3 regions of the Spirillospora sp. CA-128828 genome follow, and region 2 is predicted to be linked to each of the others. Evidence: predicted binding sites of a transcription regulator. Region 2 holds the regulator's gene; each other region holds the start of a gene.

Region 1 (9,865 bases), 3.9 Mb from region 2:
TCGCCGGGGAGCTCGCCGACCAGCCCCGCACCCGGCACTACGTCGTCGCGGAGACGTCCGGCGGCGAGATCGTCGGCTACGCGGGGCTCGCCGCGGCGGGCGGGCAGGCCGACGTGCAGACCATCGGGGTGCGCGCGGACCGGCGCAAGGGCGGTATCGGCGCCGCGCTGCTGACCGCCCTGCTGGACGAGGCCGTCCGCCGGAACAGTGAGGCGGTGTTCCTGGAGGTACGCGCCGACAACGACGCCGCGCACCGTCTCTACGAGCGGTTCGGCTTCGACCGGGTCGGCATCCGCAAGCGCTACTACCAGCCTTCGAACGTGGACGCGATCGTCATGTGCCGCAAGCTCCGCGACCGTCCGCCCGTGGGCTTCACCAGACCGGAGGGCACGGACGGGGAGAAGAGGAGACTCACGTGATTCGGGACGAGCCGCTGGTGCTCGGCATCGAGACGTCCTGCGACGAGACCGGGGTCGGGATCGTGCGGGGGCACACGCTGCTGGCGGACGCGATCGCCTCCAGCGTGGACCAGCACGCCCGGTTCGGCGGCGTCGTGCCGGAGGTCGCGTCCCGCGCGCACCTGGAGGCGATGGCGCCGACCGTGGAGCGCGCGCTGGCGGACGCCGGCCTGAGGTTCACCGACGTGGACGCGTTCGCGGTGACCGCCGGCCCCGGCCTGCCGGGGGCGCTGATGGTCGGCGTCGCCGCCGCGAAGGCGTACGCGCTGTCGCTGGGCAAGCCGCTGTACGGCGTCAACCACCTGGCCGCGCACGTGTGCGTCGACCAGCTCGAACACGGCCCGCTGCCGAAGCCGTGCGTGGCGATGCTGGTGTCGGGCGGCCACTCGTCACTGCTGCTGGTGCCGGACGTGGCGGACGACGTCCGGTCCCTCGGCAGCACCGTGGACGACGCGGCGGGCGAGGCGTTCGACAAGGTCGCGCGCGTCCTCGACCTCGGCTTCCCGGGCGGCCCGGTCATCGACCGCATGGCCCGCGACGGCGACCCGGCCGCGATCGCGTTCCCGCGCGGCAAGTACAACGACGGCACCTACGACTTCTCGTTCTCCGGCCTGAAGACGGCCGTGGCCCGCTGGGTGGAGGCGAAGGAGCGCGCGGGCGAGCCGGTCCCGGTCGCGGACGTGGCGGCGTCGTTCCAGGAGGCCGTCGTGGACGTCCTCACCCAGAAGGCGCTGAAGGTTTGCAAGGACAACGGCGTCCGCGACCTGCTGATCGGCGGCGGCGTGGCGGCCAACTCGCGGCTGCGCGCCCTGGCAGCGGAACGCTGCGAGGCGGCGGGCGTGCGGCTGCGCGTCCCGCGCCCGAAGCTGTGCACCGACAACGGCGCCATGGTCGCCGCCCTGGGCTCCGAACTGGTCGCGTCCGGCATAGCCCCCTCCGACCTGGAGTTGCCCGCAGACTCCAGCCTCCCCATAGAGGCCATAACCCTCTGATCAGCGAGGCTCACCCGCACGCACGGGTTGGGCGGCCGGAGGGCGCTCTGGCGCCCGGAGGTCGCACGACCCGCCGAGCCGGGCGACCGCAGCGCCACGACACAACCCGCACGGTCGCAGCGACCGTCACTGTGGCGTGAGGATCGACCGGCTCGTGACGGGGGTTCCAGGGGGTCGCCCCCCTGGGCTAACACTCGGCTAGGAGGTTGCTCAGGTAGTCCTCGTAGAGGGGGACTTGGGCTTCGTCTATGGTGCGGTCGTCTTCTTCGGGGAGCAGGTCGAGGAGGCTGCGGACGTCCCAGTAAGGGTCGTGCAGGTGGCCGCCGGAGACCTGGTCGAAGGTGGACAGGAAGCGGTCGGCGACGGGCCGGCCGTAGCGGAGGGCCAGGCCGCGGCGCATGCGGGCGATGTCGACGGCGATGGGGCCGGACGAGGCGTCCGACCAGTCGACGACGCCGGTGAGCTTGCCGTAGGACCACAGCGTGTTGTCGGCGTGGTAGTCGCGGTGGATGAAGCGGGCGGGCGCCTCGGGGGCGGGGCGGGCGGCGACCTCGAAGGCGCGTTCCCAGAGGCCGGGGCGGAGCGCGTGCTTCGGCGGGAGCCGCACGTCGAGCCGGTTGTGCGGGACGTACGGGGGCATCGTGGACGCGCCGTTCAGCGCGTGCACCGACAGCAGCGCGGCGGCCAGCTGGATGAGGTATTCGGGCAGGTCGTCGGGCGACGGGCGCGGCGGGTGGCCCTTGAGCCGGGAGATGAGCAGGGCGGGGACGTCGCAGTAGGCGCCCGCGGGGTCGGCGGCGACCAGGGACGGCGTGGGGATCTCGCAGCCGGCGAGCAGCGCCAGCGCGGCGATCTCGCGCTCGGGGGAGAACTCGGTGTCGCCGTAGGAGCGGCGCGCGGGGACGGCGTGGTGGGACGTCCAGCGGCGCAGCACGAGGCGGTGCGCCTCGCCGGAGCGGCTTTCGACGAGGAGGGCGTGGTTGGCGTGTGCGGCGCCGCCGGCGAGGGGCCGCACCATGCGGACCTCCGCGCCCTTGCCGAGGCACTCCTCCACCCAGCGCAGGGTGGTGTGCCCGGGCGGGGCGCCGGTCGGCAGGCAGGGAGCCGGTGTGTGGGTCACCTGATCCATGAAAACGGATTCCGAAGGGTATTGGGAGTGATTTTGCGAAGACGGAACGTAACAAAATGCACGTCATCGGGGTGACGTGTAAAAGCACCTTCGGTCGTCCCGGTGTAATGCCGGACAAACGCCTCAGATTCTGTTGGGTATTCAAATGCGGCCGGGTGGGGCCCGCGCCGGGCCCCACCCGGTCGGGTCAGTCCTTCGCCTCGCGGCGGGGACGCAGTAGCGCCTCGGCCAGGGCGAGCATTGTCTCCTCAAGAGTGGACAACCGCTTCAGCACGTCCTCGTGCACCGCGTTGACCTGCTTGGAGACATCGTCATGGACGCCGTCCATCTTGCGGCCGACCTCGTCCTCGACGTGGGAGAAGCGCTTGGCGAACTCGGCCTGCGCGGCGTCGGCGCGCCGTCCGGCCTCGTCCTGCATGTTCTCCACGCGTCGGGCGAATTCGGCGTGGACACCGCCGACCTGACGGGCGACGTCCTCCTGCATGTTGCCGACCTGCTTGGAGACGTCCTCGTGGATGCTGCCGACCTGCCGCGTGACGTCCTCGTGGATGTCGCCGATCCGCTTGCCGAAGTCGTCGTGGACGCCGCTGACCTGGCGCGCCACCTCGTTGTGCACGGACTCGACCTGCTTGGTGACGTCGGAATGCACCGACTCGACGCGGCGGGAGACGATGTCGACCTGCGTGGTGAATTCCTCCAGTGCGCTGTCGACCCTCTTGGTGACCTCCTCGTGGATGTTCTCGATGCGCTTGCGGACGTCGTCGTGCACGTCCTCGAACCGGCGGGAGAACTCGTCCATGCGCTTGGCGACGTCGCTGTAGGCCGTCTCGGCGATCTGCGACATGGTCGCCTTGACCTCGTCGCGGTCCGGCCTGGCGCGCAGCTCCTCGATCAGCGGGTCGACCGCCTCGGCGAGGTGCTTCTCCAGCGCGTCGAACCGGTCGCCGTACTCGGCCGCCGGACGCTGCGCGAGCTCGTTCAGCAGCCGGTGCAGCTCGGCGATCTCCAGCGTGGCGGGCAGCCGGCTGATCCGCTCGCCGACCCCGTCGATGCGGCCGTCGATGCCCTCGAACCGGCCGTCCAGGCCGTCCAGCTTGCCGGACAGCCCTTCGAGGCGGCCGTCCACGCCGTCCAGCCGCCCGTCCAGGCCGTCGAGCCGGCCGCCGACGCCCTCGACCCGGCCGTTGACCGCCTCAAGACCCTGCTCCATCCGCTCGGCCATCTCGCCGAGCGCCTGGTCGACCCGTGCCGTGACCCCGTTGATCGAGTGCTCGAGCCGCTCGGACCGGTGCCCGAGCTCCGCCAGCGACTTGTCGAGCCGGTTGAAGCGGACGGACGCGGCCTCCATGCTGCCCTGGAGCTTGTCCAGCCGCTTGGTCATCTCGTCCATGCGCTGCGACGCCTGGTGCGTGGCGTCGGTGATCTGCTGCGCGGAGTCGAGGACGGCCTGGATGCGGGTCAGTCCCTCGTCGACGTTCTCGGCGACGACGCCGACGTCGGCCCACAGCGCGGGCAGTTCGGCGACGGGCTTGACCCGCTCGCCGAACGCCTCGATGTGCTCGGCCAGTCCTTCGGCCCATTCCGGGGGCTTGCCGGACAGTTCGTCGACCTGCCCGCGGACGCTCTCGATCTGCCCGGTCAGCCCGGTGAGCTCCCGCTCACGGACCTCGCGGAGCAGCCACTCCATGCCTTCCAGCCGCTGGCGAATCTCGTCCAGGACCTGACCCTGTGAGCGCTGTTCATAGACGTGGTCCTGCGCCGCACGGGCGAGCAACTCCCGCATCCGATCCGAGACCGGTTGACCCCCCGTCTGCAGGAAGTTGTGATTCGTTTCCACCCGATGCTCCTTCGTGTGCCGGCGCGACGAAATGACGCACGGCAAATGAATCTCTGAGGTGGCCACTGTAGTGCGTGTTGAGCGCCGCTAAAACGGGTAGCAGAGAAGATTGTGAGTTCTGCGGAATGCGCCTGTTATCCGGCTGGCGTGGATAGCACGGAATCGCCGGACGCGTTGTAATTTCCGCGCTTTGCGGCTATTGCCGCGATCATGGGGTTGGATGCCGTGGGCGTACGGGAACTGGGACGGCCGTGCCCGGCGTTCTGTCCGTACATCTCGTCCAACATCGGCAGTTCCCGCACTGGCCGGTGGGTACGGCCCGGCGACGCGTGTGCTGGGGAAGTGATGCCTAGCCGCGGGTTCCGGGCAATTTCGGGAGGCTTTAAGGGGCGCCGGAGTCCCGGCTGCTGAACCCGCCTTGGTGTTTCCGGTCATGTTGATCGCGGCGCGCCGATTCCCGTGCCGCATCGCGCCCTTGCCGGGCGCCCGCAATCGCTGGTGAACGCAATGCCGGAAAACCCCGATGATTTGCACCGCCATGGCGCGTCGCCCGGCCCCCCTTTGTGATGCCCCGCCGAGTGGAAGATCTTTGGGCAGGTTGCCGGCCGGCCGCTCCCCCCGGGCGGGTCAGGCCGCCCGGACGGGGCGGGTGAGCAGCGCGACCGGATCGCGTGCGACACGCGTCACCACCAGGGTCAGCTCGTTCGCGCCGCGTCCCGTGCGGCGTCCGCCGAAGCCGAGATCGCGGCGGAGCCGGTCGACGTCGACGGCCGAGCCGCGCTTCTTGACCGTCAGCACGCCGACCTCGCGGCGGCGCAGCTCCGCGCGCAGCCGCTTGACCGAGAACGGCATCACGTCCTCTATCTCGTAGGCGGCGGCGAACGGCGTCGGGCGCAACTCATCCGATGTGATGTAGGCGATGTGCGGGTCCGCCAAGCCGCCGTCGACCAGCCCTGCGACCTCGCCGACCAGATGGGCGCGGATTACGGCTCCGTCTGGCTCGTACAGGTAGCGGCCCCATGCGCGCACGTCCGGGACGTCCAGCCCTTGCGGAGTCAGCGTCCACACCTGGGGATCGGTGTCGGACGAGAGCAGAGTGGCCCGCCGATCCACGTCGCCGGCGAGTTCGCCGAGCCACAGAGCGACTTCCTTCACGTCGCCGTTTACCGACACCCACTCGGCCTCTGCGTGGGCCGGGACGGCCTCATGAGGGATGCCAGGTGCGACCTTCACGCACGCGGCGGGCACCCGGTGGGCCATGCCGAGGACGACATCGAGTGGCGGCTCGTACGAACGAGGGTCGAAGACCCGGCCTCGCGCTGTACGGCGTCCGGGATCGGCGAAGAACGCGTCGAAGCCTGACGGGTCCTCTTCCGTCGCATCACCCACCCGGACGGCGGCGTTCAATCCGAAAGCGGTCACGTTGGCCCGCGCCACCTCAACCGTCAGTGGGTCGAGGTCCACGCCCTCCCCGGAGAGCCCCGCGCGCGCTCGGGCGATGAGGTCGGCCCCTATGCCGCATCCCATTTCCAGCACACGCGCACCAGGCAGGCGGTCCGCGAACCGTTCCGCACGGTAGGCAGCCACACTCGCCCGGGTCGCCTGCTCCAGCCCCGCTGGGGTGAAGTACATACGGTCGGCGTCCGCGCCGAACTTGACCCGCGCCCGCTGCCGCAACCGCACCTGCGTGAGCGCCGCCGAAACGAGCGCGGGATCATGCCTCTTGCGTAGCCGGGACGACGTCGCCAGCAGATTGTCCTCGCTCACGTCCGCGTCGGCGGCCTCAGCGAGAACCGCTTGGCCGGAGATGGTGAGAAGACTCTGTAGCGACGCGATGTCCATAGGCCGACATCCTCCCCGTCCTGAGGGACGCGGAGTCCAGCCTTGGCGGGCTGAGGTTCACTGGTGGTGCGTCCGTGTTCGTGTTGACGGGTCAACGGGCACGGAATAGTCTCCATGACTGGCACTCTCCTAGCGAGAGTGCCAACACAGCGACGAAGGTCGGTCTGGCACCCGCGACGGCAGGCCGGTCCAGGGTCGCCTCTTCTGTCACATGTGCTGGCCGGTCACTCCGTGGCCGAGCCGAGGACCAATCGAAGGGGAGGTCAGATCGTGACGACCGCCACCAAGGTTGTTCTCAAGCCGCTTGAGGACCGCATTGTCGTCCAGCCGCTTGAGGCCGAGACCACCACCGCGTCGGGCCTGGTGATCCCGGACACCGCCAAGGAGAAGCCCCAGGAGGGCACCGTCCTTGCCGTTGGCCCGGGTCGCGTCGACGACAAGGGCGAGCGCGTCCCCGTCGACGTCAAGGTCGGCGAGGTCGTGCTCTACAGCAAGTACGGCGGCACCGAGGTCAAGTACAACAACGAGGAGTACCTCGTTCTCTCGGCCCGCGACGTGCTCGCGGTCATCGAGAAGTAAATCACCGAGATCGTGATGCACCCGCCCCGGTCGGCGCCGCCTTCGGCGGACCGGCCGGGGCGGATCGCGTGAAAGAGGAGTATCCGCATGGCGAAGATCCTGGAGTTCGAGGAGGACGCTCGCCGGGCTCTTGAGCGCGGCGTCAACGCTCTCGCGGACGCCGTCAAGGTGACGATCGGCCCGCGCGGCCGCAACGTCGTCATCGACAAGAAGTTCGGCGCGCCGACGATCACCAACGACGGCGTCACCATCGCCCGCGAGGTGGAGCTGGAGGACCCCTACGAGAACCTCGGGGCCCAGCTCGCCAAGGAAGTGGCGACCAAGACCAACGACATCGCGGGCGACGGCACCACCACGGCGACCGTCCTCGCGCAGGCGCTGGTCCGCGAGGGCACCCGCAACGTGGCGGCCGGCGCGTCGCCGCTCGCCCTCAAGCGCGGCATCGACGCGGCGGCCCAGTACGTCTCCGACCAGCTGCGCAAGTCGGCCCGCGAGGTCGGCGAGAAGGGCGAGATCGCGCACGTCGCGACCATCTCCGCGCAGGACCCGCAGATCGGCGAGCTGATCGCCGAGGCGTTCGACAAGGTCGGCAAGGACGGCGTCATCACCGTCGAGGAGGCCCACACCATGGGCCTCGAACTGGAGTTCACCGAGGGCCTCCAGTTCGACAAGGGCTACCTGTCGCCGCACATGGTCACCGACCACGAGCGCATGGAGGCCGTCCTGGAGGACGCCTACGTGCTCATCGTGGACGGCAAGATCTCCAATGTGCAGGAGTTCCTGCCGCTGGCCGAGAAGGTCGCGCAGACCAAGAAGCCGCTGCTCGTGGTGGCCGAGGACGTCGAGGGCGAGGCCCTGGCGCTGCTCGTCGCCAACAAGATCCGCGGCACGTTCCTGTCCGTCGCGGTGAAGGCGCCGGGCTTCGGCGACCGCCGCAAGGCGATGCTCGGCGACATGGCCACCCTGACCGGCGGCCAGGTCGTCAGCGAGGCCATCGGCCTCAAGCTCGACTCCATCGGGCTGGAGGACCTCGGCCGCGCCCGCCGGATCACCGTCACCAAGGACGCCACCACCGTCGTCGACGGTGAGGGCTCCGCGGACGAGATCACGGCCCGGGTCAACCAGATCAAGGTCGAGATCGAGAACAGCGACTCCGACTGGGACCGCGAGAAGCTGCAGGAGCGCCTGGCCAAGCTGGCGGGCGGCGTCTGCGTGCTTCGCGTCGGCGCCGCCACCGAGGTGGAGCTGAAGGAGAAGAAGCACCGCCTGGAGGACGCCATCTCGGCGACCCGCGCGGCGATCGAGGAGGGCATCGTCTCCGGCGGCGGCAGTGCGCTGGTGCACGTCGGCAAGGAGGGCTTCGAGTCCCTCGGCCTGTCCGGCGACGAGGCCACCGGTGCCGAGGCCGTCCGCAAGGCACTGTCGGAGCCGCTTCGCTGGATCTCCGAGAACGCCGGCCAGGAGGGCTACGTCGTCGTCTCCAAGGTGCAGGCCCTGCAGTCCGGCCACGGCTTCAACGCCGCGACGAACGAGTACGGCGACCTGATCGCCCAGGGCGTCATCGACCCGGTGAAGGTCACGCGTTCGGCGGTCACCAACGCCGCCTCCATCGCGGGCATGCTGCTCACCACCGAGGCGCTCGTGGTCGAAAAGCCGGAGGAGCCCGAGGAGGCCGCCGGCGGCGGTCACGGGCACGGCCACGGTCACGGCCACTGAGATCGCCCTGCCGGACGGGTCCTCCGTCCGGAGTGCGTCGGCGAGACCCCCGTCCATCCGGGCGGGGGTCTCGCCCGTTTCTGAGATCGCGGCTTCCGTGAAGACTTGTGCCCGCCGGGCAGATTTCACGACATCTGGCAGTATCGCGATCACACTGCGTAGTATCCGCAGGGCCATTCCCGCACTGTGACCATTCCGTTGTAGAGGACAGTGGAGACACGCCCGGGGGTGCTGGGCATCATGCTTGACGTGACCGAGGGATGCTACGCCGGGACCATGACCGCGCGCGCTGCCGAACCCTCGGGAGGGCCGGCCCCTCCACCGGCCCGCGCGCTGCGCGCGGCGGACGCGGGCGACGGCGACCTCAAGGAGCTGACGAACCGCGCCGTGCAGGGCGACCCCGGCGCCATCGAGGGGCTCATCGCCGAGGTCCGCCCCATGATCGTCCGGTACTGCCGGGCGCGGCTCGGACGGGTCTCGGGGCAGTACCACATCGCCGACGACGTGGCCCAGGAGGTCTGCATCGCCGTCCTGTCGGCCCTGCCCCGCTACCGGGACATGGGCCGTCCCTTCGCGTCGTTCGTGTTCGGCATCGCCGCGCACAAGATCGCGGACGCGCTGCGCAGCGCGGTCCGCGCGGCGGTGCCCACCGAGGACCTGCCGGACGGCCCGGACGACCGTCCGGGGCCCGAGGAGACGGTGGTGCGCTACATCGAGGCGCAGCGCGCCCGCGACCTGCTCACCCGGCTGCCCGAGCACCAGCGCGAACTGGTGCTGCTGCGCGTCGTCGCGGGTCTGTCGGCGGAGGAGACCGGTAACGTGCTGGGCATGTCCGCGGGGGCGGTACGCGTCGCGCAGCACCGGGCGCTCGCCCGGCTCCGTGCGATGGCCAGAGAGGAGTCGATCGCTTGACGGAGCGAGGCCCCCTCACCGGCCTGCAGGGCGCCCCGGATCCGGCCGAGCCTTCGCATCCCGGCGACTCCCCGGCGCCGGCCACGGGCCTTCCGGCCGACCTCGGCGCGGTGCGCCGCACGGACGAGCTGATCGAGTCGCTGGCGCGGCGCGCCGCCGGTTCCGCGGCACGTCCCGAGACCGGACGCCCCCGCCTCCCGGACCCGGGGCGCGCCGACGACCGCGACCCGGCCGTGCGGCTGCTGAGCGCACTGATCACCGACGTGGACGACCAGGACCCCGGTCCCGAGACGGCCCCGCCCCCGCCGTCCGGCCCTCGCCGCCGCGGGCCGCGCACCATCGTCGCCCTGGGGGTGGCCGGTGCCGTCCTCGCCAGCAGCGGCGTCGCGGCGGCGGGCGG
Region 2 (9,865 bases):
ACGGGCGCCGGGGGCGGCCCGGAGTTCCCCGTCCCGTCGTCGGCGGGCGGCAGCGCGTCCGGCAGCCCGAGCACCTCGCAGACGCCGAGCCCGAGCACCTCGCCGGGTCTGTCGTCCTGCAGCATCCCGTCGCCCGGGGCCTCCGCGGCCACCGCCTCGCCCGGCACGGCGACCACCCCGGCCCCGGCCGCCACACCGTGCCCGAGCGAGACGCCGTCGCAGACGCCGACCACGACGCCGACGCCGCCCACGTCCACGACGCCCGACCCGGGCAAGCCGACCGACCAGCCGACGCCGCCCGCGTCGAGCGAGCCCGCGAACACCACCGAGCAGGGCGCGGCCGGGACCTCTCCCTGACAGGCGCTACCAGCGGCCGGTGGCGGCCAGCAGCACGCTGGCCGCGGCGACACCGGCCGTCGAGGTGCGCAGGACGGTCGGGCCGAGCCGGGTGGCGCGCCCGCCGGCGTCGCGGAACCGGTCGAGTTCCTCGCCGCTGATCCCGCCCTCCGGGCCGACCACGAGGACGATCTCGCCCTCGGCGGGCGGCTCCACCGCGCTCAGCGGCGCCTCGGCCTCCTCGTGCAGGATCAGGGCCAGCGACGCGTCGGCGATCCGTCCGGCGACCTCTTCGGTGGACGCCAGCTCCGGCACCTCGGGCAGCCGGCCGCGCCGGGCCTGCTTGCCTGCCTCGCGGGCCGTCGCGCGCCAGCGCCCGAGGGCCTTGTCGCGGCGTTCCGGACGCCACCGGGTGACGCACCGGGCCGCCGACCACGGGACGATCTCGTCCACGCCGACCTCGGTCATGGTCTCCACGGCCAGCTCGCCCCGGTCGCCCTTCGGGAGGGCCTGGACGACCACGAGGCGCGGCGAGGGCGGCGGCTCTCGGTGCCGGACCAGCACGTCCAGGGTGAGGGACGCGCGGTCGGCGGCGGTGACGACGCATTCGGCGAGCAGTCCCTCGCCGTCGGTCAGGTCGACGCGCTCACCGGGCCGCAGCCGCCGCACCGCCGCGGCGTGCCGCCCTTCGGGCCCGTCCAGCAGGACCCGGTCGCGTTCGAGCGCGTCCGTCCCCGCGAGGAAGACCGGCGGACTCATGCGCGCACTCCCGGTTCATGTGCGGGGTTCATCTGGGCCCCCCGGATGCTCCGAATCGCCGCGGCGGCCCTCCTGGTAGGCCGCCGCCACTGCGCTTCAGTGCTGGTTGAACACGTCCTTTATGCGGGAGAACACGCCGCTGCGCTGCCCGGGGGCGAACTTGCCCGGGGGGCGTTCCTCGCCGCGCAGGGCCGCGAGGCGGCGCAGGAGCTCCTCCTGCTCCTCGTCCAGCCGGTTCGGCGTCTCCACGTTCACGTGGATCATCAGGTCGCCGCGGCCGCTCTCGTTGAGGTGCCGGACGCCCCGGTTGTAGAGCGTGATGACCTGCCCCGACTGCGTGCCGGGCTTGATGTCGACGCTCTCGGCCGCGTCCAGTGTCTCGATCGTGACGCTGGTGCCGAGCGCCGCCGCCGTCATCGGGATCTCGACCGTGCAGTGCAGGTCGTCGCCCTCCCGCTCGAAGATCGGGTGCGGCTTCTCCACGATCTCCAGGAACAGGTCGCCGGGCGGGCCGCCGCCGGGGCCGACCTCGCCCTCGCCGGCGAGCTGGATGTGGATGCCGTTCTCCACGCCGGCCGGGATCTTGACCTTGACGGTGCGCCGGGTGCGGACCCGGCCGTCGCCGGAGCACTCGGTGCACGGGTTGCGGATCACCGAGCCGAACCCGCCGCACGCAGGGCACGGCCGGGCCGTCATGACCTGGCCGAGGAAGGAGCGCTGGACCTGCTGCACCTCGCCGCGGCCGTGGCACGTCTCGCAGGTCTCCGGATGGGTGCCGGGCGCGCAGCCCGAACCCTCGCAGGTGGTGCAGGCGACCGCGGTGTCGATGGACAGCTCCCGGGTCGTGCCGAACGCGGTCTCGCCGAGGTCGAGCTCGACCCGCAGCGTCGCGTTCCGGCCGCGGCGGGCCCGCGACCGCGGGCCCCGCGACGTCGCGGTGCCGAAGAAGGCGTCCATGATGTCGCTGAACGGGAATCCGGCGCCGCCGAACCCGCCGGCCCCCGGACCGCCCGCGGACGCGAACGGATCCGCGCCGAGGTCGTACATCTCGCGCTTCTTCGGATCGGAGAGCACCTCGTACGCCTGGGTGATCTCCTTGAACTTCTCCTGCGTCTCCGGATCCGGGTTGACGTCCGGGTGGAGTTCCCGCGCGAGCCGGCGGTAGGCCCTCTTGACCTCGTCGGCGCTGGCGTCCCGCCGGACGCCCAGGGTCGCGTAGTAGTCGTTCGCCACTTACGACCCCGCCAGGATCTGTCCCACGTAGCGTGCCACTGCCCGTACCGCTCCCATCGTGCTGGGGTAATCCATGCGTGTAGGCCCGAGAACTCCAAGCCGGGCCAAGGTGAGATCGCCCACCCCGTAGTCGGCGGCGACCACCGAGGTCGATCTGAGCCCCAGGTCGGGGTTCTCGGTGCCGATCCGCACCGTAACTGTAGAGGAGTCGCCGGTCTCGCCGAGCAGCCGCATCAGGACGACCTGCTCCTCCAGCGCCACCAGCACCTCCCGCAGGCTCTGCGAGAAGTCCACGGCGGCGAGGTTGGCCGCCCCGGCGAAGACGATCTTCTCCTCGTGCTTCTCGACGAGTGTCTCCAGCAGGACGGACAGGACCGCCGCCGCGATCGGCCGGTCGTCCGGCCCCACCTTGTCGGGCAGGTCCGCGACGGCGGCCGGGACGTCGCCGAGCCCGAGCCCGTCCAGGCACGTGTTGAGCAACGCCCGCAGGTGCCCGATCGATTCCTCGGAGATCGACCCGGTCTCGATGACGCGCTGCTCCACCCGGCCGGTGTCGGTGATCAGGACGAGCAGCAGCCGCCCCTCCGCGACGGGGACCAGCTCCACGTGCCGCACCGACGAGCGGGTCAGCGACGGGTACTGGACCACCGCGACCTGCCGGGTCAGCTGCGCCAGCAGCCGCACCGTCCGGCCGACGACGTCGTCGAGGTCGTACGCGCCGGACAGGAACGTCTCGATCGCGCGGCGCTCGGCGACCGACAGCGGCTTGATCGTGGACAGCCGGTCGACGAACAGCCGGTAGCCCTTGTCGGTGGGGACGCGCCCGGCGCTGGTGTGCGGCTGGGCGATGTAGCCCTGCTCCTCCAGCACCGCCATGTCGTTGCGGATGGTCGCCGGCGACACGCCGAGGTTGTGCCGGTCCGCCAGCGCCTTGGAGCCCACCGGCTCGTTGGTGGAGACGTAGTCCTCGACGATGGCGCGCAGGACCGCGAGTTTCCGGTCGTCCAGCACGTTGTCACCTCCTTCGTCCGGCCGGCCCGTGCAACTGGCACTCCTTACTCCCGAGTGCCAAGTCTACGGCCCGGAGGGCTCGGCTGGAGCGCCCGCGCACTCCCCGCATGGCTGCGCGATCCTATCCGTATCGGGCGCGGACGCCACGCCGGGAGACGAGGGACGACGCCGCCCGGGCCTCCCGCCGGGTTAATGTGCGGACCCGTGCGGAGTAAGAACTACGGAAACGACGTGCTGGCCGGCGACTGGCGCAGGCCCCGCAAGGGACAGATCCCCGAGGTCCCGGCGGAGCCGGGACTGGTGGCCGAGGACCCCGGCAGCGGCTTCTGCGGGGCCGTCGTCGGCTGCGACAAGTTCGGCGTCACCCTGGAGGACCGGTTCGGCAAGCGCCGGGTGTTCCCGCTGACCAAGTCCGGGTTCCTCATCGACGGCGAGCCGGTCACCCTGGTCAGGCCGGGCGCCGCGCCGAGGGGCCCGGCGCGCTCGGCGTCCGGGTCCGTCGCCGTCGAGGGCCTGCGGGCACGGGTGGCCAAGGAGAGCCGCATCTACGTGGAGGGCGTCCACGACGCGGAGCTGGCCGAGAAGATCTGGGGCCACGACCTGCGGGTCGAGGGCGTCGTCGTGGAGTACCTCGAAGGCGTGGACGACCTGCCCGCCATCGTCGAGGAGTTCGCCCCGGACGAGGAGCGCCGACTCGGCGTCCTCGTCGACCATCTGGTGGAAGGGTCCAAGGAGTCCAGGATCGCGGCGCAGGTCACGTCGCCGCACGTCCTCGTCACCGGTCACCCGTTCATCGACATATGGGAGGCCGTCAAGCCCGCGGCCGTCGGCATCCGCGCCTGGCCCCGCATCCCGCGCGGCATCTCCTGGAAAGAGGGCGTCGTGGCCGAACTCGGCTGGGGCGACGACACGGGCGCGGCCTGGAAACGCATCCTCGCCTCGGTCAACACCTACACCGATCTGGAACCGGCCCTCCTCGGCCGGGTGGAAGAGCTGATCGACTTCGTCGCCGGCTAGTCGCGGGGGCCGGTCAGGTCAGGGTGTGGAGGACGGCGTCGGCCAGGAGGCGGCCGCGTCGGGTCAGGACGGCGCGGCCCCGGTCGTAGGGGGCGCGTTCGATCAGGCCGTCGTCGATCGCTCTGCGGGCGGCCTTGTCGTCGAGGAGGTTCGCCGGGCAGCCCTGGGCCAGGCGGAGTTCGAGCATGATGCGCTCGAAGCGGCGGTCCTCGGCGTCCAGGATCTCCCTGGCGTGCGCGGGCGTGGTGCCCTCGGCCAGGCGGGCGGCGTACGCGGCGGGGTGTTTGACGTTCCACCAGCGCGTCCCGCCGACGTGACTGTGCGCGCCCGGGCCGACACCCCACCAGTCGGCGCCCGTCCAATAGAGCATGTTGTGCCGGCAGGCGGCGCGGGGGTCGGCGGCCCAGTTGGAGATCTCGTACCAGTGCAGGCCGTGGGCTTCGAGCAGCTCGTCGGCGATCAGATAGCGGTCGGCCATGGCGTCGTCGTCCGGAGCGGTCAGCTCGCCGCGTTTGACCTGTGCCGCCAGGCGGGTGCCCTCCTCGACGATGAGCGCGTACGCCGACACGTGGTCGGGCTCCGCCGCCAAGGCCGCCTCCAGAGAGGCCCTCCAGTCGTCGTCGGTCTCCCCTGGCGTCCCGTAGATGAGGTCGAGGTTGATGTGCTCGAAGCCCGCCTTGCGCGTCCACTCGACGACCTGCGGAACGCGTCCGGGCGTGTGCGTGCGCTCCAGGACGGCCAGGATGTGCTCGCGCGCGCTCTGCATGCCGTACGAGACGCGCGTGAACCCTTGCTCACGCAGACGGTGGACGTACGCCTCGTCCACCGACTCGGGGTTCGCCTCCGTCGTGACCTCCGCACCTGGAGCGAGCCCGAACTCGGCGTCGATCGCGGCCAGGACGCGGCCCAGATCCTCCGGCGGCAGCAGCGTCGGTGTGCCACCGCCCACGAAGACCGTCTCGACGGGCAGGTCCACGTCCCCGAGGACACGCCGCGCCATGCGGACCTCCCCGATGGCGGTGTCGGCGTACGAATCGCGGCTCGCGCCCGGCCCCAGCTCCGTCGCCGTGTACGTGTTGAAGTCGCAGTATCCGCAGCGCGTCACGCAGAACGGCACATGCACGTAGAAGGCGAAGGGCCGCTGGCCCAGGCCGGCGAGGGCGCCGCCTGGCAGCGCACCGTCCGCCGGTACGGGATCACCATCGGGAAGAGTCGAGGGCACCCCTCAAGTCTGCCCCGCCTCGCCGCCTGCTCCGTCCGGTCAGGTCTCCGCGAGCTTGCCGCGGAGCCAGTCCGGGATGTGCTCCTCCGCCCGCGGGAACCGGTCGAGGTCCAGGGCGTAGGCGGACGGGGCGAGCGGCGGGGTGAAGTCGGGCTCGCCGTCGTAGTCGAACTCGGCGCTGAAATGGCCGGAGCGCTCGACCTGGAGGCGCGCGGTGAACCAGGCGCCCTTGTCGGCGCGGTACATGACGCGGCGCAGCTCGTCCATCTTCCCGACGGCCTGGCCGGGCGGCAGGGCCGTGCGGCGCCCGCCGTCCGGGCCCTCGACCTCGAAGGAGGCGCTGTCGATGCCGACCGTCGCGCGGAACTCGAAGTCCAGCCGCTCCCAGCCCGCGGGCGCGGCGGAACGCAGCGCGCGGACGGCGCCGTTCACCGTCTCCCGTTCCTTCGCGGAACGCAGAACCTGCTCGGGCTGGGTCACGCTACCTCCGCGAGGTCGGTCCGGGTCGCTTGATCAGGCACCGTACCCGTACGACCGTACCCGCGAACGCATCCGTGCCGGGGGCCATCGCCGTGTCGCAGGTGACACGGCCGGAATGGAGCGTGGCGGCCCACTTGGGTCGATAAGGTCGTCGGGATGCGGAACGAGGGTGCGGGTGGCGGGGGGCGTGTGCCCGTGCGGGTCCTGCTGTGCGGTGAGCCGGGCGGGTGGCACTGGACGGTGGTGGACGACGCGGGCGGCGAGCGGCGTTCGGAGTTCACCGGGGCGGGGACGCGCTGGTCGGCGGGCGGACGGTCCGATCCGGAGCCGGCGTGGTGGCACCGCAGGCTCGCCGAGACGGCCGAGGGGCTGCGGGAGGCGGTCGCCGAGCGGCTGACCGACGCGACGTTCCGCGAGTTCGGCGTCGAAGCCGCGATCACCTGGTTCGCGGTCGACGACCCGGTCGCCTGGGAGGGCATCGTCACCCTCGGGGAGGCCGACCCCGCGCGGTTCCCCGGCCGGGTGCCGCCGTTCGTCGTCACGCTGGAGCCCGGCCGCGGGGCGCTGCTGCCCGACGCGAACCTGCTGTTCTCCACGCGGGCGGCGGACGCCTGGACGACCCTCGACGCGGTCTCGCGGCGCTGCGGCACCCGTCCGCCGAAGTCGTCGTTCCTCTGCGGGTGGGCCGGGCACCGCAGCGTGCGGGTGGGGCGCGGGACGCTGGCGCTGTCCACCGGCCGGGACGAGAACGGCGTGGAACGGCTCGCCGAGATCTGCGGGACGCGGGCGCCCGGGTGGAGCGGCAACCCCGAGATGCGGTTCCGGCTGGACGGCGTCGACCTGCTCGACGAGCCCGCCGGCGACGTCGTCGCGCTGCTGCGGGAACTCGACCACGACATCGTCCGGCGGGGCAGGACCGTCCGGCTGGCCGCCTCGGGGCTGACCCTCTACGAACCGGATCCGTTTCCTGTGGGGGGACACCCCGCACCCTCCGAAAGGGCGGGCCGGTCCGGCTCCCTCCGCTCCGCCGGCGCTCCCCTCCGGGAACCGGACTGGCCGGGCGCGGCGGAACGGTTCACCGGCGTGTCCCTTGGGCCGCCGGCGGCGCTCGCGCCGCTGTGACCGGTTCCTGACGCACACGAACCCGACACCCACGGGCGACCGCGCCGTCATCGGAACGCAACCCCGCCGCCCTAGGTTCGCCGATCATGAGAAGCCGTGCGCGTCATGCCGTGCTCGCCGTGACCGGCGCCGCCCTCGCCGGTGCTCCCCTCGCCCTCACCGCCTCCCCCGCCGACGCCGCCGGGCCGCCCGGCACGATCAGCGTCCACCGCGGCGGCCCCGCCCGGTCGCTGCCGTTCACCGCCCGCCGGGACGGCGAGGCCCTGATCTCCTTCACCGCGTCCGCTCCCGGCGTCTCGTGGGTCCGCAAGGGCGCCGAGTCGGCCGTCGTGTCGATCGCCGTGGACGGACGCCACGTGACCGACCTCGTCGTCCCCTCGTCCGACCCGACGCCCCGCAGCCTCGGGCTCGGGCATGTCGGAAAGGGCCGCCACACGGTGACGCTGCGCTTCGCACAGGGCAGCGCGCCCGCCGCCCGCCGTGTCACCCTCCGGCGCCCCCAGGTCCGCATGCCGGCGGCGGACGCGCTCGCCCTGCGGCACGCGCCCGTCGTCGTGGGCCGGACCGGCTGGCCGTTCGGCGACCCGTACCAGAACGCCACGACCGACACCCCGCTGATCGCCTGGCACGAGACCCGTCCCGCCGCCACGCCCGGGCACCAGATCATCGAGTACTCGGTGGTGTGGAGCAACGAGGACGGCGGCACCGACACGCCCGCGCTGATGGCCCGCTGGGGCCGGACGACCGACATCGAATGGATCTACCGGGTCGAGGTCGACGCGGCCGGCCGACGTGTGGACGGCACCGCGGTCTACCAGGCGCCCATGCACCTGACCTTGAAGTTCACCGGCCGCTACGAGGGCGACCACCCGGTGCTGCAGACCTGCACCCAGAACAACAACATGTGCGACGTGATCTCGCCCGATCCTCCGCTGCGCTTCCTGCTCGACGCCTCCCGGACGCGTCCGGACGGGCGTGCCCGCGAGGTCGTCATGGACCGCGAGCCGTGGACGTACCGCATCGCGGCACAGGAGATGGTGCGCGAGGGGAAGATCGAGAACCCGTCCGATCCCGCGACGCGCGAGGTCGGCGACCAGCGCACGTACCTGTTCGTGGAGTTCGCCAAGACGACCGGCGCGGCGACCGGGACCGGGTCGGTACCGGGGGTGGCGCTCGGCGTCAGGCTCAAGTCCGCCCCGTCCACGCTGTACCGCTCCGACCACGACGAGCCGACCTGGTCGATCGATCGTGACGGCGCCGTCGCGACCACCGTCGAACTGCCCGAGGGGACGGCGGTCTCCGACATCGCGAGCATCGAGGCCATTCGCCGTCCGACCGGATCCGGTGACAACGGCGCGCCCGCCACGGTCACGTCCATCAACAGGGGCTTCTTCCTGGACGACTCGTACCTGCCGCAGGCTTCGTCCATCGGGTGGAACGGGTCGGTCACTCTCACCCAGGCCGCCCCATCCGCCGTCCTCTGGCACCCCTGAGCCGCCTGTAGGCCGGCCGTGGCCCGAAACGGTCACAGGCCGGTCTACAAAGGGAACCTGTGCGAACTCCGAGGGCGTCCAAGGAGTCATACACTTCGCCAATAGCTCGCACAGCGAACCCTGAGAGGACCTTCGCCATGGCCTACGGGCCTCCTCCGTCGCCCGGCCAGGGACAACAGCCCCCGTGGCAGCAGCAACCGTCACCCTGGCAGCAGCCTGGCAGCGCCTGGCAGCAGCAGCCACAGCAGCCCCAGCCCGGCCCGGGCTGGCAGCAGCAGTCTCAGGGCGGAGCCGGCGCCCCGATGCCTGAGCACTTCGGCCCCGTCACCGACGACGACAAGACGTGGTCGCTCATGGCGTACGTGGGTCAGTTCCTCGTCGGCGCCATCGCACCGGCCGTCGTCTACCTCGGCAAGGCCCGCTCGCCGTTCGTGCGCAGGCACGCCGCGCAGGGCCTCAACATGGGCATCGCCGCCATCGCCGTCTGGATCGTCTTCGGGGCGCTGTCGCTGGCCGTCGAGTTCTTCATCTGGGTGCCGCTGCTCTTCACGGCCGTGGTGATGTTCTTCCTCGTGTACGCGGGGAGGGCCGCCAACCGCGGCGAGTTCCGCCGCGTCCCGTCCGCGGTGGCCTGGCCCCTGCTGAAGTAGCGGCTACTTCTTGCCCTTGTCGGCGTCGCCGCCCCCGCCGGTGGAGAGGGCGGCGACGAACGCCTCCTGCGGGACGTCCACCCGGCCGATGGTCTTCATCCGCTTCTTGCCCTCCTTCTGCTTCTCCAGAAGCTTGCGCTTGCGGGAGATGTCGCCGCCGTAGCACTTGGCGAGGACGTCCTTGCGGATGGCGCGGATGTTCTCACGGGCGATGATGCGGGCCCCGATCGCGGCCTGGATGGGCACCTCGTACTGCTGCCGCGGGATGAGCTCCTTGAGCTTGGCCGTCATCATCAGGCCGTACTCGCGGGACTTGTCCTTGTGGACGATCTGGCTGAACGCGTCCACCGACTCGCCCTGCAGCAGGATGTCGACCTTCACCAGGTCGGCCTCCTGCTCGCCACTGGGCTCGTAGTCGAGCGAGGCGTACCCGCGGGTCCGGGACTTCAGCTGGTCGAAGAAGTCGAAGATGATCTCGGCGAGCGGCAGCGTGTAGCGGATCTCGACGCGGTCCTCCGACAGGTAGTCCATGCCGAGCAGCA
Region 3 (9,865 bases), 1.6 Mb from region 2:
GGCAGGACGCCGAGGAGGCGTGCCAGGACGCGTTGCTGCAGGTCGCGAGGAACATCCACCGGTTCGAGGGCCGGTCGCGGTTCAGCACCTGGCTGCACGTCGTCGTTGCGAACTCGGCCCGCTCCACCTACCGGTCGCTGAAGCGGCGTTCGGTCGAGCAGGCGGGCGAGCTTCCGCAGCAGCGTCCCGACCCGCGCCGGACCAGCGTCATCGCCGGGTCCCGGGTCGACATCCTGGACGCCATGGAGGACCTGGAGGCCCGCAAGCCCGACCTCATCCAGGCGCTCGTCCTGCGGGACGTCTCGCAACTGGAGTACGCGGAGATCGCCGAGCAGCTCAAGCTTCCGCTCGGCACGGTCAAGTCCCGTATCCACGAGGCCCGCAAGCAGGTCAGGCAGACGCTCGGCGAGTCCTACACCTGATCCGGGGCCCGTCAAAGGTCGGTAATCAGGCGGCAACGGTGCGTCCAGTATCGGTGCCGTGAGCTGGGCGTCTGCACCAGCATGCGGTGCATGTCACCAGGACCGGCCTCCCGCCACGACCGCCCGCTCTTCGTCCTCGGCTGCCCGCGCTCGGGGACGACGCTGCTGCGGCTGATGCTGCACTCGCACGCCCGAATCGCGATCCCGGCGGAGACGAAGTTCGTCCTGCCCGCCTATACGGAACGGTGCGAGTTCGGTGACCTCCGGGTGAGGGAGAACAGGCGGGCGCTCGCGGAGTGGATCACGAGTGACCGGTCCACGAAGGTCCACGCGCTCGGCATGGACGCCGCCGACCTCGTCGACGAGATAACCGCCGGACCGCCGAGCCTCGGCTCGGCGGTCGGCATCGTGTTCCGCGCCTACGCCCGCCTGCACGGCAAGCAGCGCTGGGGCGACAAGCGCCCGAGCTACTCCCAGCACGTCGGGGCGCTGCTGCGGATGTTCCCCGACGCGCAGTTCGTCCACCTCGTCCGGGACGGCCGGGACTGCGTCGCGTCGCTGATGGAGATGCCCTGGTTCGACGGGGACGTCCACCACGCCATCTCCGCCTGGCGGGAGACGATCGACCGCGGCCGCCGGCTCGCCGAACGCCTCGGCCCCGACACCTACTACGAACTGCAGTACGAACGGCTCGTCGCCGACCCCGCCGACGAGGTGACCCGGCTCTGCGGGTTCCTCGGCGAGGACTTCGACCCGGCCATGACGCGCCCCGAGGGCCTCGCGAAGCAGATCGTCCCGTCCCGGAAGAAGTGGCACGGACGCACGCACGACGCCGTCACGACCAGCCGCGTCGGATCGTGGGCGGAACGCCTCGACCCGTGGGAGATCAGCCTGGCCGAGGCCGCGTTCGGCGAACGGCTCGCCGAGTACGGCTACGAGCCGAGCGGCCTGCCGAAGCCCCCCGCGTCCCAGCTCGCCCGGTTCACCCGGACCGCCGCCCACCGCCGCATGGCCCAGCACAAGGCCGCGCTGCGCGAACGCTGGAAGCAGCACCACGAGCCGAACCCCGTCGAGTCCCTCCTCGCCGCCGAGCACCCGAGCCCCGCCACCTGACCCGCGGCGTGTCGCCCTTACGCCCGAAGGGCGGCACGCCGCAACCCACCGTGCGCCCGCCTCTCGGTGCGGCCGGTGCTCAGTCGAGGGCGGCGAGCTGGTCGGCGAACCAGCGTTGCGGGGGGAGTGCGGTCGCGGCGGCGGCGAGGCGGGCGCAGCGATCGGCCCGCTGGGCGCGCGGCATGAGCAGGGCCTGGTGCAGGGCCTCCGCCGTCTGCGACACGTCGTAGGGGTTGATCATCAGCGCGTCCCCGGACAGCTCCGCCGCCGCGCCCGCCTCTCGCGACAGCACCAGCGCGCAGCCCTGCTCCGACAGGACGGGCCCCTCCTTCGCGACGAGGTTCATTCCGTCACGGATCGGGTTCACCAGCAGGACGTCCGCCAAGCCGTAGGCAGCGAGGGAGCGCGGATAGTCGTCGTTCACCTGCAGGATCAGCGGTTCCCAGTCGGCCGTGCCGAACTCGTCGGAGATCTGCTTGGCCATCTCCTGGACGGCCGCCGTGTACTCCCGGTATTCGGGCAGGTCGTACCGGGACGGGTAGGCGAACGCCAGGTGCACCACACGGCCACGCCACTCGGGATGGTTGACGAGCAGTTCACGGTAGGCGGCGAGACCACGCACGATGTTCTTGGACAGTTCGGTCCGGTCGATGCGCACGATGAGCTGACGGTCGCCCACTTGTTCCCGCAGCGCGCGCGCCCGCTCAGCGACGTCCTGTTCGGCGGCGCGTTGGCGCAGAGCCGTCCCGTCGACGCCGAGCCCATGCACGCCTACGCGCGTGGTGTGGCCCGACCACGTGACCGTACGGGAGGCGCGGTCGACGCGGGCGCCGGGCAGCAGTTCGCAGCAGTCGAGGAACGCCAAAGCCCATCGCTCGGTGAGGAACCCCGCGTGGTCGGCGCCGAGGATGCCGAGAAGGATCTGCCTGCCGATGTCGTCTGGGAGCAGCCTGTAGTACTCGGGTGGCGCCCAAGGCGTGTGTGAGAAATGGGCGATTTTCAGGTCCGGGCGACGATCGCGCAGCATCCGTGGTGCCAGCGACAAGTGATAGTCCTGGATCGCCGCCTTCGCTCCCTGGGCGGCGTCCCGTGCCAGGGCGTCCGCGAAGGCCGCGTTGTACGCCTCATAGGACTGCCAGTCGCGGCGGGCACGAGCATCGAAATGCGGGTTGCGCGGGGTGTCGTACAGAAGGTGATGGACGAACCACAGCGTCGAGTTGGCAACGGCGTTGTACGCGCGGTGGAACGTGGCCGCGGGAATGTCGAGCATCCGTACCGCCGCGCCGCCGGTCTCGTAGCCCGCGAGATCCAGGCGGCCGTCCGGTGAACGGCGGGCGGCCGTCCGATCGGCCTCGCCCAGGCTCGCGCAGACCCACAGTACGTCCGGGGTCTCGGCGGACGGCTCGGAACGCGTCCCGGCCGGGCGCGACGGGCCGGGGTCGCGCGGGGCGCCCGTGACGGCGGCGAGGCCGGACACCAGTCCGCCGCCCCCGCGCCGCATGGTGAGCTCGCCGTCGTCCGACAGCGAGAACGACACCGGACCCCGATTCGATGCCACCAGCACTTGGCTCATACCGGCAGGGTCTCAGTTGTGGCCGAGGCGCTTCAAAGTGACCCGCGTGGTGCGGGTCACTGCGTGCATTGCCCCGATTAGCCGGGAGTGCGGCGGGTACCCGACCGGAATGAGCAGGTCCGAGACGACGAAGACCGTGCTCGTCGCCGGTGCCGCGAACCTCATCCTCGCGATCACCAAGCTGTTCGCCGGCCTGCTGGCCGGGTCCAGCGCGATGCTCGCGGAGAGCGCGCACTCCGTGGCGGACACCCTCAACCAAGGCTTCCTCTTCACCTCCCTGCAGCGCAGCGAGCGGCCCCCCGACCCGCGCCACCCCTTCGGCTACGGAAACGAGCGGTACTTCTGGTCGCTGCTCGCCGCGTTCGGCATCTTCGTGGCCGGCGCCGGATTCTCGATCTTCGAGGGCATCCTGACCATGACCGGCCACGGCGGCACCGGGACGACGGTGTGGCTCGCCTACGCCGTCCTCGCCCTCGGCGCGCTGCTGGAGGGGACGTCCTGGATCCGCGCCTTCTACCAGGCGCACAAGGAGACCCGCGACAACGGCCGCGACATCGTCGACCATGTCCGGCGGTCGCCCGACGTGACGTTCAAGACCGCGCTGTTCGAGGACACCGCCGCGATGATCGGCCTCGCGCTCGCCGCGGGCGGGCTGGTGCTGCGCCAGATCACCGGGTCCGAATTCTGGGACGGGCTCGCGTCCGTCCTCATCGGGCTGCTCCTCGTCGTCCTCGCCTTCGGGATCGGACGGGAGAGCATGGGCCTGCTCATCGGGCAGGCGGCCGACCCGGCCGCGCAGCGCGACATCCGCGCCGAGATCCTCCGCACCGCCGGTGTGACCGGCGTGGACGAGCTGCTCACCATGCACTTCGGCCCCGAGCAGATCCTCGTCGCCGCCAAGGTCAACTTCTCCGACGACATCAGCGCCGACCAGGCCGAGGACGTCGCCGGCGAGATCGACCGGCGGCTCCGGGAGCGGCTCCCGATCGTCCGGCACGTGTTCCTCGACCCCACCCAGCGCACCGTCCCGCTAGGCGTCGACCGCGTGATCAAGAACTCACCCGGGTAACGTCTCAATCGGTGGACCCGCCTGTCTGGCATCCGGTCAGTTCATGTAAAGTCACGCATACGAGTTCAAACTGCTCGTTCTCACAACTGAATACCGCTCATCCAGAGGGGTGGAGGGACCGGCCCTGTGAAGCCCCGGCAACCACCCGGCTGACGCGCGCTCGCGATCCTGCGAGGCCGGCCGGGAGATGGTGCCAACTCCGGCCTGCGACCAAGGTGGCGCAGGGAAGATGGGGAGAAAGGCCTCGCTTCATGGCACTCACGCCTGCCACAGACCTCGGACCGGCTACCGCCCTCGTCTGTCGCGAATGCAGCTCCACCCGCGACCTCGGGCCCTTCTACGCCTGCGAGGAGTGTTTCGGCCCCCTGGAGATCGCCTACGACTTCGAGGGCGTCACCAGGGCCGGCATCGAGTCCGGGCCCCGCAACATCTGGCGGTACCGCGGGCTGCTGCCCGTCCCGTCCAACGTCGCGGACACGCCCAACACCGAGCCGGGCCTGACCCGCCTCGTCCGCGCGGACAACCTCGCGGAGAGCCTCGGCCTGCAGAGCCTGTGGGTGAAGGACGACAGCGGCAACCCGACCCACTCGTTCAAGGACCGCGTCGTCGCCGTCGCGCTGGCCGCGGCCCGCGAGCTGGGCTTCAAGGTGCTGGCCTGCCCGTCCACCGGGAACCTGGCCAACGCCGTCGCCGCCGCGGCGTCCCGCGCCGGCATCCGCAGCGCGGTGTTCGTCCCGTCCGACCTAGAATCCCAGAAGATCATCACGACGGCCGTGTACGGCGGGACGTTCGTGACGGTCGACGGCAACTACGACGACGTGAACCGCCTCGCCTCGGAGATCGCCGGCGAGCAGGACGACTGGGCGTTCGTGAACGTCAACGTCCGCCCGTACTACGCCGAGGGCTCCAAGACGCTCGGCTACGAGATCGCCGAGCAGCTCGGCTGGCGGCTGCCGGACCAGATCGTCGTCCCGGTCGCGTCCGGCTCCCAGCTCACCAAGATCGACAAGGCCTTCCAGGAGCTGATCAAGCTGGGCCTGGTCGAGGACAAGCCGTACCGCGTCTTCGGCGCCCAGGCCGCCGGCTGCGACCCCGTCGCCGCCGCGTTCAAGGCCGGGCACGACGTCATCCGTCCGGTGAAGCCCGACACGATCGCCAAGTCCCTCGCCATCGGCAACCCGGCCGACGGCCCCTACGTCCTGGACGTCACCCGCCGCACCGGCGGCGCCGTCGAGGACGTCACCGACGAGCAGGTCGTCGAGGGCATCCGGCTGCTCGCCCGCACCGAGGGCATCTTCGGCGAGACCGCGGGCGGCGTCACGGTCGCGACGCTCCGCAAGCTCATCGAGAACGGCACCCTCGACCCGTCCGCCGAAACAGTGATCATCAACTCCGGGGACGGACTGAAGACGCTGGACGCCGTCGCCCCGGTCGTCGCGCCGAGCGCGAACATCGCCCCGTCCCTGGACGCGTTCCGCGCCGCCGGCCTCGCCTGAGAAAAGGAGCACCATGAGCGTTTCCGTGCGAATTCCGACGATCCTGCGGACCTACACCGGTGGCGAGTCCGAGGTGAAGGCCGAGGGCGCCACCCTGCGCGCCGTCGTCGCCGATCTGGAGGCCGGTTACTCCGGCATCTCCGCGCGCATCCTGGACGACGCCGGCAAGATCCGCCGCTTCGTGAACGTGTACGTCGGCGACGAGGACGTCCGCTTCGCCGACGGCCTCGACACCCCGACTCCGGAAGGCGTCCAGATCTCCATCATCCCCGCCGTAGCGGGCGGCTGACACGTTTTCGCCCCAAGCCCCGGCACGTCCATCGTGCCGGGGCTTTTCCATGCACACCGGGCGAATCTCTGACTTTCTTGCGACGGAAATGCCCGGTTGACGGCTGGACCTGGCTAATTGTTTCGCCGATCGCCCTGAAACACGCATGGGAAAAGCTTTAGTTAAATCGAAGGCCGCTACTTGATCTTGGTGACGACCTCTCCAACGCTTGTGTTTCACAATTGCTTCTTCCTGGAAGATTGAAGCCGGAGTGGCGCTCCACAGGGCGTCGATCAGGCTTACGAGAGTGAGGAAAGGCATGAAGCGCATTTTGCGCACGGTGGCCGTGTCCGGAATAGCGATGGGGGCGGCAGTCCTCGCGGCTCCCTCGGCCATGGCGGACATCAACTTCTACGCGGTGGAGAAGGCGTACGTCGGGCACAACGGCCCCACGTACGTCAGCGAGAAGGGCCCGGGCGACCTGATGTTCACGGACATCGTCAAGTCGCCCCACGCCAAGCCGGTGATCGGCAACAAGCCGGTGAAGACCGGCGACATCACCACGACTCTCCACGGCGGGAAGCACAACACGGCCGTCACCAGCATCGAGGGCGCCGAGCAGGAGTCGACCAAGAAGGGTCACGGCAAGGGCTCCCACGAGCAGGCCGCGCCGATGCAGGGTGAGCAGCAGGCCGCCCCGCAGCAGGACACGCTGCAGGCGGCCCCGCAGCAGGGTGCGGAGCAGGCCGCGCCGCAGCAGGACGCTCAGCAGGCCGCGCAGCAGCAGGACGCTCAGCAGAACGCGCCCCAGCAGGGTGCCGAGCAGGCGGCCCCGCAGCAGGACGCCCAGCAGGCCGCGCAGCAGCAGGGTGCGGAGCAGGCGGCCCCGCAGCAGCAGGGTGCGGAGCAGGCGGCCCCGCAGCAGGACGCTCAGCAGGCCGCGCAGCAGCAGGACGCTCAGCAGAACGCGCCCCAGCAGGGTGCCGAGCAGGCGGCCCCGCAGCAGGACGCCCAGCAGGCCGCGCAGCAGCAGGGTGCGGAGCAGGCGGCGCCCCAGCAGGACGCTCAGCAGGCCGCCCCGCAGCAGGGTGCGGAGCAGGCCGCCCCGCAGTCGGCGCAGCGGCGGGCCTCGAACCCGGACCCCAAGGAGGTGAACATCCACGCGGTGAAGAAGGCGGCCGTCGGCCAGAACGGCCCCGTGCGCGTCAGCGAGAAAGGCCCTGGCGACGCCATCTTCACGAACTTCACCGCGTCGCCGCGCGCGGTCGCCATCGTCGGGAACAAGTCGGTGAAGACCGGCGACATCTCCACCAAGCTCTACGACGGCAAGGGCAACACCGTGGTCAACGCGGTGTCGGGGTCCGAGCAGGAGTCGAACAAGCGGTAACCCGCAGCTCCTAGGGGGCACCGAAGCACAACGGCCGCTCCGGACTCGCGCATCGAATCCGGAGCGGCCTTCCCATCTCACCTCGACAGCGGTGGTGGGCCCCGCAAAGTACATGGAACGCGGGGCCCGCCGTTACGTGACCACGGCACCACGGTGTGCGGTCCCCCTAGGATCCCCCGAATGATGAAAGGGACCCTGTGGCGTTGGCTGGGCGCGCTCGCCCCGGCCCTTGCCGCCTTGTGCGTTCTCGGCTTTTGGGGCATGTCCGCTCTTCAGGGCCGCGCCGACCGAGCCCGCGAGTTCGACTGCCTGCACGATCGCGCCGCCGCGCACTGGAGCCACGGCTACGGCGCATGGCTCCCCATCGGCGTCCTCGCGACCTCGGCGCTGGTTCTCGTCCTCGCGGTGGCGGTCCTCGTGGCCGGCGCCCGTTCCCCTCTCTGGGCGCGGCTCGTCTGCTTCCCGTTGGTCTTGTTCTCCGTCCTCGCCCTCGCCCTGGCCGGCATGACGACCCACGACTACTTCGCCTTCCCCGGCAGCGACATCTCCACGGTCAACAGCGCCCCCTGCGGAGTCGGCTGAGACAGCTTCAAAGTGAGTCGCTCGGCCTCGGCACGAGGCTGTCCAGCACGGGCCACCGCGTCCATCGGCGTCCACCGCGGCGGCACCCTGGTCAGGGCCGGTCCGGGCAGGCGGGGAGACACCCCGGGTGGGGATGTGTGGTGCTTGCACTCGGCAGGGTAGAGTGCTAAACAAACGGTTGGCACTCTGCTGTGGAGAGTGACAACTTCACACAGTCTGGGTCGGGGCGATGAGGTCTCAGTCCGGCGGCGGAATGGCAGTCGTCGGCGGGGCCGTCCGTCGCGGGCGTCGGCTCGATCCGTCTAAGCCACCTTGTTCCGGGAGGACTGGAGCCTATGGCTGCAAAGATGATCGCGTTCGACGAAGAGGCCCGCCGCGGTCTCGAGCGCGGCATGAACCAGCTCGCCGACGCCGTGAAGGTGACCCTTGGTCCCAAGGGCCGCAACGTCGTGCTGGAGAAGAAGTGGGGCGCCCCCACGATCACCAACGACGGTGTGTCGATCGCCAAGGAGATCGAGCTCGAGGACGCGTGGGAGAAGATCGGCGCGGAGCTCGTCAAGGAAGTAGCGAAGAAGACCGACGACGTCGCGGGTGACGGCACCACCACGGCGACCGTGCTGGCCCAGGCGCTGGTGCGCGAGGGGCTGCGCAACGTGGCGGCCGGCGCGAACCCGATGTCGCTGAAGCGCGGCATCGAGGCCGCGGTCGAGCGGGTCAGCGAGGAGCTGTCCAAGCTCGCCAAGGACGTGGAGACCAAGGAGCAGATCGCCTCCACGGCGTCCATCTCCGCGGGTGACCCGCAGATCGGCGAGATGATCGCCGAGGCGATGGACAAGGTCGGCAAGGAAGGCGTCATCACGGTCGAGGAGAGCCAGACCTTCGGTCTGGAGCTCGAACTGACCGAGGGGATGCGCTTCGACAAGGGCTACATCTCGCACTACTTCGTGACCGACCCCGAGCGGATGGAGGCGACCCTAGAGGACCCGTACATCCTGATCGTTCAGGGCAAGGCCTCGGCCAACAAGGACCTGCTGCCCGTCCTTGAGGGCGTCATGCAGTCCGGCAAGCCGCTGCTGATCATCGCGGAGGACGTCGAGGGCGAGGCGCTGGCCACCCTGGTCGTCAACAAGATCCGCGGGATCTTCAAGTCCGTGGCCGTGAAGGCGCCGGGCTTCGGCGACCGCCGCAAGGCCATGCTGGGCGACATCGCCACGCTGACCGGCGGCCAGGTCATCAGCGAGGACGTGGGTCTCAAGCTGGAGAACACCACGACCGACATGCTGGGCCGCGCCCGCAAGGTCGTCATCACCAAGGACGAGACCACCATCGTGGACGGCGCCGGTGACGCCAACGAGATCGCGGGCCGGGTCAACCAGATCCGCACCGAGATCGACAACACCGACTCCGACTACGACCGCGAGAAGCTCCAGGAGCGCCTGGCGAAGCTCGCGGGCGGTGTCGCGGTCATCAAGGCCGGTGCCGCGACGGAGGTCGAGCTCAAGGAGCGCAAGCACCGCATCGAGGACGCCGTCCGCAACGCCAAGGCCGCGGTCGAGGAGGGCATCGTCCCCGGCGGTGGCGTCGCGCTGCTGCAGGCCGGCACCAAGGCGTTCGACAAGCTGGAGCTCGCGGGCGACGAGGCCACAGGTGCCAACATCGTCAAGCGCGCTCTGGAGGAGCCGCTGAAGCAGATCGCCGTGAACGCCGGCCTCGAGGGCGGCGTCGTGGTGGAGCGGGTCCGCAACCTGACCCCGGGTGAGGGCCTGAACGCCGCCACCGGCGACTACGTCAACATGTTCGAGTCGGGCATCCTCGACCCGGCCAAGGTGACCCGGTCCGCGCTGCAGAACGCCTCGTCGATCGCCGCGCTGTTCCTGACCACCGAGGCCGTCATCGCCGAGAAGCCCGAGAAGAACCCGGCCCCGGCGGGCGACCCGTCCGGCGGCATGGGAGGC

Evidence for each region. The regulator HrcA, encoded in region 2, represses chaperone genes, less so after heat shock. The targets are predictions, from matches to a motif close to TTGGCACTCTCNNNNNGAGAGTGCCAA.
Region 1: the regulator HrcA is predicted to act here: its motif matches at 6,377-6,403, upstream of groES (co-chaperone GroES).
Region 3: the regulator HrcA is predicted to act here: its motif matches at 8,089-8,115, upstream of groL (chaperonin GroEL).

Annotation. Positions count from the first base shown of each region.
Region 1 covers NZ_CP191986.1:8,686,540-8,696,404, reverse strand. The annotation lists gene rimI (ribosomal protein S18-alanine N-acetyltransferase) at 1-419, shown strand, start outside; gene tsaD (tRNA (adenosine(37)-N6)-threonylcarbamoyltransferase complex transferase subunit TsaD) at 416-1,450, shown strand; gene ACQPXG_RS41650 (aminoglycoside phosphotransferase family protein) at 1,638-2,579, opposite strand; gene ACQPXG_RS41645 (apolipoprotein A1/A4/E domain-containing protein) at 2,767-4,416, opposite strand; gene ACQPXG_RS41640 (class I SAM-dependent methyltransferase) at 5,044-6,258, opposite strand; gene groES (co-chaperone GroES) at 6,529-6,837, shown strand; gene groL (chaperonin GroEL) at 6,925-8,553, shown strand; gene ACQPXG_RS41625 (sigma-70 family RNA polymerase sigma factor) at 8,830-9,465, shown strand; gene ACQPXG_RS41620 (hypothetical protein) at 9,462-9,865, shown strand, end outside.
Region 2 covers NZ_CP191986.1:2,947,928-2,957,792, reverse strand. The annotation lists gene ACQPXG_RS14745 (hypothetical protein) at 1-357, shown strand, start outside; gene ACQPXG_RS14740 (16S rRNA (uracil(1498)-N(3))-methyltransferase) at 364-1,095, opposite strand; gene dnaJ (molecular chaperone DnaJ) at 1,192-2,328, opposite strand; gene hrcA (heat-inducible transcriptional repressor HrcA) at 2,329-3,339, opposite strand; gene ACQPXG_RS14725 (DUF3097 domain-containing protein) at 3,544-4,356, shown strand; gene hemW (radical SAM family heme chaperone HemW) at 4,370-5,578, opposite strand; gene ACQPXG_RS14715 (hypothetical protein) at 5,618-6,058, opposite strand; gene ACQPXG_RS14710 (hypothetical protein) at 6,215-7,180, shown strand; gene ACQPXG_RS14705 (hypothetical protein) at 7,267-8,673, shown strand; gene ACQPXG_RS14700 (DUF4870 domain-containing protein) at 8,976-9,323, shown strand; gene lepA (translation elongation factor 4) at 9,327-9,865, opposite strand, start outside.
Region 3 covers NZ_CP191986.1:1,305,554-1,315,418, forward strand. The annotation lists gene ACQPXG_RS06790 (RNA polymerase sigma factor) at 1-422, shown strand, start outside; gene ACQPXG_RS06795 (sulfotransferase family protein) at 513-1,535, shown strand; gene ACQPXG_RS06800 (alpha,alpha-trehalose-phosphate synthase (UDP-forming)) at 1,615-3,108, opposite strand; gene ACQPXG_RS06805 (cation diffusion facilitator family transporter) at 3,218-4,177, shown strand; SAM riboswitch class I at 4,272-4,413, shown strand; gene thrC (threonine synthase) at 4,429-5,673, shown strand; gene ACQPXG_RS06815 (MoaD/ThiS family protein) at 5,687-5,962, shown strand; gene ACQPXG_RS06820 (hypothetical protein) at 6,261-7,328, shown strand; gene ACQPXG_RS06825 (hypothetical protein) at 7,509-7,910, shown strand; gene groL (chaperonin GroEL) at 8,246-9,865, shown strand, end outside.